Regions from separate parts of the Aliivibrio wodanis genome, predicted to be linked through region 1. Evidence: predicted binding sites of a transcription regulator. Region 1 holds the regulator's gene; each other region holds the start of a gene.
The links. Region 1 encodes CRP, which controls carbon source genes, mostly activating them, when cyclic AMP is high. Its sites were predicted from a motif close to TGTGANNNNNNTCACA; they were not measured.

Region 1 (3,291 bases):
TGCGAATACTGGACATATCTTACATCGCCAATTTTCAGGAGACACAGGGAAAATGCTGGCTCTAGAAATGGGCGGTAATAATCCGATGGTTATTTCAAAAGATTTTGGTGATCAAGAAGCGGCAGTTTACACCATTATTCAATCGGCATTTATTAGTGCAGGTCAACGTTGTACGTGTGCTCGTCGCTTGTATGTTCCTATTGGAAAAGCAGGCGATGAATTGTTAGCTCGCCTTGTTGAAGTAGCAAAAAGCATCGTTGTTGACCAACCGTTTGCTGATAATACTCCGTTTATGGGCTCGCAAATATCAGTCGCAGCGGCAGAATTTATTCTAAACGCTCAGAAGAATTTACAAGACTTGGGTGGAGAGCCTTTGCTTGAAGCTAAAAGTTTAGGTCATGCCTTTGTTTCTCCAGGTATTATCGATGCCACTAATGTTGCTGAATTACCGGATGAAGAATACTTTGGGCCATTATTACAAGTGGTGCGTTATGAGACATTAGAAGAAGCCGTAGAGCTTGCTAATGATACTCGTTATGGATTATCGGCAGGTCTTGTTTCAACTGATGACAGTGAGTGGGAATATTTTGTAGAGCATATTCGTGCTGGTATTGTAAATCGTAACCGTCAACTGACTGGAGCAAGTGGTGACGCGCCATTTGGTGGTCCTGGTGCATCAGGAAACATGAAACCAAGTGCGTATTACGCTGCTGATTATTGTGCATACCCAATGGCATCAATGGAAGGCGATATGTGTGAAATTCCAGCTCAACTCTCTCCGGGTTTAACTCTATAAGAGGCGATAAACATGAATAATGTAAACTCTTTATTTTCGTCATTGTGGCAAGATTATATTGCGCGCTTATCCCCATCTGCTGGGAAGGTACATCAATTATTGTCTAATAACGATGAACTGATTAACGATCATATTGCGCTACGTACGTTTAATTTACCTAAAGTCGGGCTACAGACTCTCGCTGCGCCATTTTTAGCAATAGGCTATAAAGCGTGTGAGACTTATGACTTTGAAGCTAAAAAACTGAAAGCGCAGCATTTTGAGCACCCAGATCCTAATGCACCACTCGTTTTTATTAGTGAATTATTAGTAGAAGAGTTATCAGCTGAAACACAGGACATTATTCATGGTTTGGTTGAACAGGTGCCAGCACACTATTTTGCCACCAGTGATTTTCTTTCTTCTGGTAGGCCTTGGACATTAAGTTTCGAAGACTATCAAGTATTAGCAAAAGAAAGTGAATACGCTTCTTGGTTAGCGGCTCATGGTTATGGCGCTAATCACTTTACGGTTTACGTCAATCAGCTTGAAGAGTTTGCTGAAGTGGTTGATGTGAACCAACACTTACGTGATGCAGGTTTTGCAATGAACGAAGTGGGTGGTGAAGTGAAAGGATCTCCAGAGGTTTACTTAGAACAGTCATCAACAATGGCGGATAAAGTGAAAGTGAATTTTACTGAGGGTGAGTTTGAAATTCCTGGTGGATTTTATGAGTTTGCTAAGCGATATACGTTACCAAATGGGAAAATATATACGGGATTTGTTGCTGCCTCTGCTGACAAGATTTTTGAAAGTACAAATAGTTAGGCTTTGAGTTTTGAGCATAAAAAAACGCAGCTCAAGGGCTGCGTTTTTATTTGTTTAAGGTAAGCGTTAAATTAACGAGTACCGTAAACTACAATTGTTTTACCGTGTGCAGAGATCAAGTTTTGCTCTTCAAGCATCTTCAAGATACGGCCAACAGTTTCACGTGAACAACCTACAATTTGACCGATCTCTTGACGAGTGATCTTAATTTGCATGCCATCTGGGTGAGTCATCGCATCAGGTTGTTTAGCAAGGTTTAGTAGCGTTTGTGCGATACGGCCAGTAACGTCTAAGAATGCTAAATCACCTACCTTTTGGCTAGTGATTTGTAGACGAGTTGCCATTTGCGCTGAAAGACGCATCAAGATATCTGGATTAACCTGGATAAGTTGACGGAATTTCTTGAATGAAATTTCAGCTACTTCACAAGGGCTTTTTGCACGAACCCATGCTGAACGTTCTTGACCTTCTTCAAACAAGCCAAGCTCACCAATGAAGTCACCTTGGTTAAGGTAAGAAAGGATCATCTCCTTTCCTTCTTCATCTTTAATCAGTACAGCAACAGAACCTTTTACGATGTAGTAAAGCGTTTCTGCTTTTTCACCAGCGTGGATAAGTGTGCTTTTTGAAGGATATTTATGGATATGACAGTGAGACAAAAACCATTCTAATGTTGGATCTGTCTGAGGTTTACCTAGAACCATACTTTATACTTCCTCTGCGTTTGCCAAGTAGGCGATATCCATTTTAAAATAACTGAGCCAAATATCAGTTTGGCCTATACAATATGGTTATCGGAACAAGGCTGCATGTTTGTTGAGATAATTGATAAAATCATACCTTGTTTCGCAATCGATTTCTTGACTTTGATCGTATGAAATGTGCGACAAAGGGCACACTTTCGTGAAATGGATCACGAGTTTTCCTTTTATGTAGTAAAGAGGCTTTTATGAACGCTGAAGTTAAATGGATTGAGGGATTTACTTTCTTAGGTCAATCTCAATCGGGCCATTCTGTTGTTATGGATGGAAATGGCGGAGAAAAAGCACCAAGCCCAATGGAAATGCTTTTAATGGCTGCTGGAGGTTGCAGTTCGGTTGATGTTGTTGCAGGGTTAAAATCAGAAAATCAAGCTGTCACTGGTTGTGTAGCAAAACTGTCAAGCGGGCGCCGTGAGGTTGCCCCAAAGCTGTTTACTTATATTAATATTCATTTTGAAGTAAGTGGTGAGAGCCTTGACCCTAAGATTGTTGAGCAAGTAACAGCAGATTCATTACAGAAATATTGTTCAGTATGTTTGATGCTAGGTGAAGGCATTGAAATGACTCATTCTTGGGATATTGTTTAGTTGTTAGCTTCGTTAATATCAAAAAGCCTCACACATTTATTATGAGTGAGGCTTATTTTATTTTTACTGTTTGTTTATCAAAAATTACAGAATAAAGCGGCTTAGATCTTCATTTGTAATTAATTCACCTAAGCGAGATGTTACATAAGCAGCATCAACGATTAAGCTTTCGCCATTCTTTTCTGATGCATCATAAGAAATCTCTTCCATTAGACGCTCCATCACAGTATGCAGACGACGAGCACCAATGTTTTCTGTGCTTTCATTTACTTTAAATGCTGACTCAGCAATGCTATCAATCCCATCAACAGTAAATTCAATATTTACATTTTCTGTTGCG
Region 2 (3,291 bases), 900 kb from region 1:
AGTAAGTGATGAGGATTTATACAATAAAGCCCATGATGAATTTACTCAACTGAATAAACAAGATAAACCTTTTTTCAGTTTGGTATTTACTTCAAGTAATCACAGTCCCTTCGAATATCCAGAAGGAAAAATTGAGCCCTATGATACAGAGTTTAAAACTCGTAATAATGCCGTAAAATATTCAGATTATGCTTTGGGGACTTTCTTTGATAAAGCCAAAAAATCAGAGTATTGGGACGATACCATATTTATTATTATTGCAGATCATGATGCTAGAGTGTATGGATCTCAGTTAGTACCTGTCGCTCACTTCCATATTCCTGCACTTATTTTAGGAAAAGGTATCGAGCCAAAAATTGATGAGCGATTAGCTAACAACATTGATATACCGCCCACTCTTCTTTCTCTAATAGGTGTTGATGCATTAACACCTATGATTGGACGAGATCTAACTAAACCTCTGGCAAAAGAAGATGAACGCGCAATGATGCAATTTGATAAGAACTTTGGTTATTTAACCAGAGATAACTTTGTTGTTTTCTCTCCAGGAGAAAAAGTAACCAGTTATAAATATGACTTTTCAGATAAGACATTAACCCCTAGTGAGGTCGATAAATACTCTCTAGATAGAGCAAAAGCAAATGCCTTGATTGGATCGATGGCTTATAAAAATAATTGGTATAGCTCTAAATATTAGATTAGCGCCATTTATCATAGAGCTGTTCTTACATACTAGAAATAAAAAAGGTTGCGATTTATTATCGCAACCTTTTTATTGTCTCATTGTCTTGAAATCTGTTCTTAATCTATAGTGATAAAATTACCCCAGCTATCGCCGCACTCATCAAGTTTGCTAATACACCAGCAGTAATCGCCCTGAACCCCATTTTAGCTATGAATGGACGACGCTCAGGAACAAGACTTCCCAAACCACCAATCAAAATAGCCATCGTTGAAATATTGGCAAAACCACACAATGCGAAAGTCACTATTGCAACTGAATGCGGACTTAATTGATCTTTCACTTCCATCAATTGAATAAAGGCAACAAATTCATTCACAACAATCTTATTACCAATTAATGAACCAGCAAGAACAGCTTCGTTCCACGGTACACCTAACAAGAAAGCCACTGGGGCAAATAAATAACCAAGGATCAATTCAAAGCTCAAATTAAAACCAAATAAATCACCTACATGACCAAGCAAGCCGTTTAATAGTGCGATCACACTCACGAACGCCAATAAAGTTGTCCCGACTGCTACTGCAATACGTAAACCAGACATTGCACCATCAGCTAATGCTTCAAATACATTAGTTGCGTGATCGATTTCTACTGAAGTAATCTCATCGTCATTGTTCTCTTCGTCACCCGGTGGCACCATCATTTTTGCCATTAATAAGCCGGCAGGTGCTGACATGAATGCCGCTGAAATAAGAAAATTAAGATCTACGCCCAGTGAGGCATAACCAACCATAGTACCACCAGCAACTGACGCTAAACCACAAGTCATTACTGCAAAAAATTGCGAATCACTCATGTGCTTTAAATACGGTTTAACTACAAGTGGAGCTTCAACCATACTTACAAATATATTTGCTGTAGCTGCAAGTGATTCCGCACGGCCAGTGCCCAATAAACGTTGTAACCCACCACCGATAAAGTTGATCACTTTAGGCATTATACCAAGGTGATAAAGTGCTGAAATTAATGCTGAGAAGAAAATAATGATCCCAAGAACATTAATCGCAAACACAAAACCTACTTTACCAGTCGCTAACCCACCAAACAGAAATGCGATACCTTGTTGACCGTAATCAATGATGCCTGAAACACCTGCGGTTACTGAGTTTAAGACCTCTTTACCAGCAGGGACATAAAGTACCAACAGAGCAAATAAAACTTGTAAACCAAACGCCAAAGAGACAGTTCTTAAAGGGATATTACGGCGATCAGTCGAACAAAGATAAGCAAATAGTAAAATGGATAAAATACCAACGAGCGATGTCATGATAGAAACCTGTGCTATCGAAAATGAATCCGCATTCTAATGCGCAAAGGTTTGCGTGCAAGTCGGGTTTGCTAACACCCTGTTAATGGTGACTTAGATCACACTCCGTAGGTGTTTTTAAGTTATTGATTTATAAAATAACTTGAAGTCTAAAAGTAAAGATTATTGCCATATGGAAAAGATATTTTTTTCAAGGCAAATAATTAACATAACACCTTGATTAAAAAGGAATCATTATCTAGGTGATAATTTAACCAATAATGTATTGTGCTCATCATTTCTAATTACAGCTTTACCCATTTCATCAGAGCTTTATCCCAATATGGTTGTGGACCAATATGCTGACGTAAGAAATCAATAACAGCGCTTATCTTTCTTGGTAAATGCTTACGGCTTGGATATACCGCATAAATTGGCATTTTTTGACTTGCTTTCCAATCGGGTAATAGCTGAATTAATTTACCATCATTAAACTCATTAGTTAGCAAATAACTGGCTAGATAAGCCACGCCCCACCCTGAAATAGCAGCATCCCTTACCGCTTCTGCTAAATCAACACGATAATTTCCAGACACCTTAATACATAATGCTTCGTTGTCTTTAGTAAAATCCCAATTGCTGTAATCGCGATGACAACTTTGATAAGTCAAACAATTATGCTCTATTAAATCTTCAGGATGGTGAGGAACGGTTTTATCAATTAAATAACTAGGGGCTGCTGCAAGTATAAAGTGTGAATCAGCTAATCTCTGTGCTACATACCCTTCTGGTAAATCTTCAAAATTAGTAACCCATAAATCTAAACCATCTTTTAACATATCAGCACGATGATCAAACAATCTAACTTCCACTTGAAGATCAGGGTATTGATGACGTAATTTATCTATTGCTGGAATAATATGCATAGTACCGAAAGATTGGGATAAACCTAAGCGTAAAACCCCTGCGACTTCATCTCGCTCATCATCCATAATGGCACTGGCTTCAATCATCGCACTGTGCATCTTTTCGCAATACAAATAAAATTGTTGTCCTGCATCGGTAAGCGTTAATGATCGTGTCGTTCTTTGCACTAACTTAACGTTAAGATCGGCCTCTAATATCCCAAGCTGCTTGCTTACATGAGAAGTTGACACTCCCATTTGTTTTGCGGCAGACGTAAAACTCCCCGCTTTTGCTAGAGTGTAAAATATCACCATTTGACTGGCACGTTCATGCATCATTGTTCCTTTAACACTAAGGATAATTAGGGCGCAGATAATACCATTAGTAAAGAAAT
Region 3 (3,291 bases), 240 kb from region 1:
CCAGAACCAGAAGTCATTGTCATGAATTCAGTTTGGAAACCGATAAGACCACGTGAAGGCATCATAAAGTCCATACGAACACGGCCTTTACCATCTGGTGCCATATCAGTTAATTCGCCTTTACGAACACCGATACTTTCCATTACCGCGCCTTGGTTCTCTTCAACTACATCGATTGTTACCGTTTCAAACGGTTCCATTAGTTGACCATCTACCATACGTTCGATAACTTCAGGACGAGATACTGCTAGCTCGAAACCTTCACGACGCATGTTTTCAATTAAGATACCTAGGTGAAGTTCACCACGACCAGATACTTTAAATTTATCCGGATCACCAGTTTCTTCAACTTTAAGTGCAACGTTGTGTACTAGTTCTTTTTGTAAACGCTCAAGGATGTTACGTGAAGTAACGAATTTACCTTCTTTACCACAGAATGGTGAGTTGTTTACTTGGAAAGTCATTGTCACTGTTGGTTCATCAACAGTTAGTGGCGGCAATGCTTCAACATTGTTTTGCGCACAAACAGTATCAGAAATTTTAAGCTCGCCTAAACCACTGATTGCAACAATGTTACCCGCTTCAGCAACTTCAACATCATGACGCTCAAGACCTAAGTAACCTAGTACTTGACCAATTTTGCCTTTACGTTCTTTACCGTCAGCACCGATAATTGTAACCGCTTGGTTAACTTTAACGCTACCACGTGTAATACGACCAACACCGATAACACCAACATATGCGTTGTGATCAAGTTGAGAAATTTGCATTTGGAAGTCACCTTCACGATCTGCAACTGGTGCATCAACACCGTCAACGATCGCTTGGAATAAAGATTCCATGTTTTCAGTTTCTTCTTCTGATTCAGCGTTAGCCCAACCATTTAGTGCAGAAGCGTAAACAACTTTAAAGTCTAGTTGTTCATCAGTTGCGCCTAGGTTATCGAATAAATCAAATACTTGATCCATAACCCACTCAGGACGTGCGCCTGGACGGTCAACCTTGTTGATTACAACGATTGGTTTAAGACCGTGTGCGAATGCTTTTTGCGTTACGAAACGCGTTTGAGGCATTGGACCGTCAACAGCATCTACGATAAGTAGAACTGAATCAACCATAGACATAATACGCTCAACTTCACCACCGAAATCGGCGTGTCCAGGAGTATCTACGATGTTGATGTTGTAATCGTTCCAAGTAATTGCTGTGTTTTTAGCAAGGATCGTGATACCACGTTCTTTTTCGATATCGTTCGAGTCCATGACGCGCTCTTCAGCTTCACCACGAGATTCAAGCGTACCTGATTGCTGGAGTAATTTATCAACCAAAGTTGTTTTACCGTGGTCAACGTGCGCAATAATTGCGATATTTCTTAGTTTATCAAGTTGTGGAGTAGACATGGATTCAAATTCACTCAGAACGTGTAGAGCCACCATTGGCGCTACTTTGGTTTAAAAACGGTCAATAATTTAACAGATTTTAGAGCAAAACCCACGAAATATGTGATTGAAGACACAATTATTTTTGATTTTTTTTAATTTAGTCCACAAAAGCGACGTAAAAACAACCAAACTAGTAAAAAATTGAACCGTTATTCTTTCTACTTTATTTTTTTGGCTAAAAAACAAAAGAATAAATTTATCAATATCTTATAAGTTATGTCTTTATTATTAAATGAATTTCATGTTGAAATTTTATTGACAAACTTTCCATTTCACTGCTGAATAGCAGTTAGAAGTAATTAATGGCGATTTATTTTTTATCTGCTCTACCTTGCCTTTGTGCACCAAAATAGTGCAAAGAGAGATCAAGTTGGTGCAAAATCACTAGCCACAGATAAAAATAAAGAAGTAAGCTGTTAATATTAAAGGATTATTACTTTTGGCATAGTTCTAGCTATATAGTAAATAACAGCTTAGCTGGCCAATATTAAATTATAACACCGGAGGTTATCCTACATGTCAGTAGAAAACGTATTAGCTCTAATCCAAGAGAACGAAGTAAAATTTATTGATTTACGCTTTACCGATACAAAAGGTAAAGAACAACATATCTCAATTCCTTCTCACCAAGTTGACGCCGACTTTTTTGAAGAAGGTAAAATGTTTGATGGTTCTTCAGTCGCTGGCTGGAAAGGCATTAACGAATCTGACATGGTAATGATGCCAGATGCAGCAAGTGCTGTACTTGACCCATTCACAGCTGACCCAACCCTAAACATTCGTTGTGACATTCTTGAGCCTGCAACATTGCAAGGTTACGATCGTGACCCACGCTCAATCGCAAAACGTTCTGAAGAGTACCTACGTGCAACGGGTATTGCTGATACTGTTTTGATCGGTCCTGAACCAGAGTTCTTCCTATTTGATGATGTTCGCTTTAACACTGATATGTCAGGTTCTTTCTTTAAGATTGATGATATCGAAGCTGCATGGAACTCAGGCACTGAATACGAAGGCGGCAACAAAGGTCACCGTCCTGGCGTTAAAGGCGGTTACTTCCCAGTAGCTCCTGTTGATTCATCTCAAGATATCCGTTCTGCTATGTGTTTAATCATGGAAGAAATGGGTCTTGTAGTTGAAGCGCATCACCACGAAGTAGCAACTGCGGGTCAAAATGAGATCGCAACTCGCTTCAATACGCTAACAACAAAAGCTGATGAGACTCAAATCTATAAGTATGTTGTTCATAACGTAGCTCACGCTTACGGTAAAACAGCGACTTTCATGCCAAAACCATTGGTTGGCGATAACGGTTCAGGCATGCACGTTCACATGTCACTGAATAAAGATGGTCAGAATTTATTTGCTGGCGATAAGTACGGCGGCCTATCTGAAATGGCTATCTACTACATCGGTGGCATTCATCAAACACGCTCGTGCAATCAACGCATTTGCTAACCCATCAACTAACTCATACAAACGTCTTGTTCCTGGTTTTGAAGCACCTGTTATGCTGGCATACTCTGCGCGTAACCGTTCTGCTTCTATCCGTATCCCTGTGGTACCAAGCCCGAAAGCACGTCGTATCGAAGTTCGTTTTGGTGACCCAGCGGCTAACCCATACTTATGTTACTCAGCAATGCTGATGGCTGGCCTTGACGGTATTAAGAACAAAATTCACCCAGGTGAAGCAATGGATAAAGATCTGTATGACCTTCCAGCGGAAGAAGCAGCAGAAATCCCAACAGTTGCGGAATCTCTAGATATCGCCCTAAAAGCACTTGATGAAGATCGCGAGTTCTTAACCGCTGGTGGTGTATTCTCTAGTGACTTTATTGATTCTTATATC

Region 2: ACU5DF_RS12895 (NupC/NupG family nucleoside CNT transporter) is a predicted target of CRP. The motif match lies at 2,100-2,115, and genes of this name have one in related genera.
Region 3: typA (translational GTPase TypA) is a predicted target of CRP. The motif match lies at 1,502-1,517, and genes of this name have one in related genera.

Annotation. Positions count from the first base shown of each region.
Region 1 is NZ_JBREXA010000002.1:1,997,782-2,001,072, reverse strand. It holds gene astD (succinylglutamate-semialdehyde dehydrogenase) at 1-796, shown strand, start outside; gene ACU5DF_RS17090 (DUF1338 domain-containing protein) at 809-1,603, shown strand; gene crp (cAMP-activated global transcriptional regulator CRP) at 1,675-2,307, opposite strand; gene ACU5DF_RS17080 (OsmC family protein) at 2,553-2,951, shown strand; gene hslU (ATP-dependent protease ATPase subunit HslU) at 3,036-3,291, opposite strand, start outside.
Region 2 is NZ_JBREXA010000002.1:1,096,162-1,099,452, forward strand. It holds gene ACU5DF_RS12890 (LTA synthase family protein) at 1-697, shown strand, start outside; gene ACU5DF_RS12895 (NupC/NupG family nucleoside CNT transporter) at 807-2,012, opposite strand; gene ACU5DF_RS12900 (LysR family transcriptional regulator) at 2,297-3,235, opposite strand.
Region 3 is NZ_JBREXA010000002.1:2,234,645-2,237,935, forward strand. It holds gene typA (translational GTPase TypA) at 1-1,400, opposite strand, end outside; partial or broken gene glnA (glutamate--ammonia ligase) at 1,959-3,291, shown strand, end outside.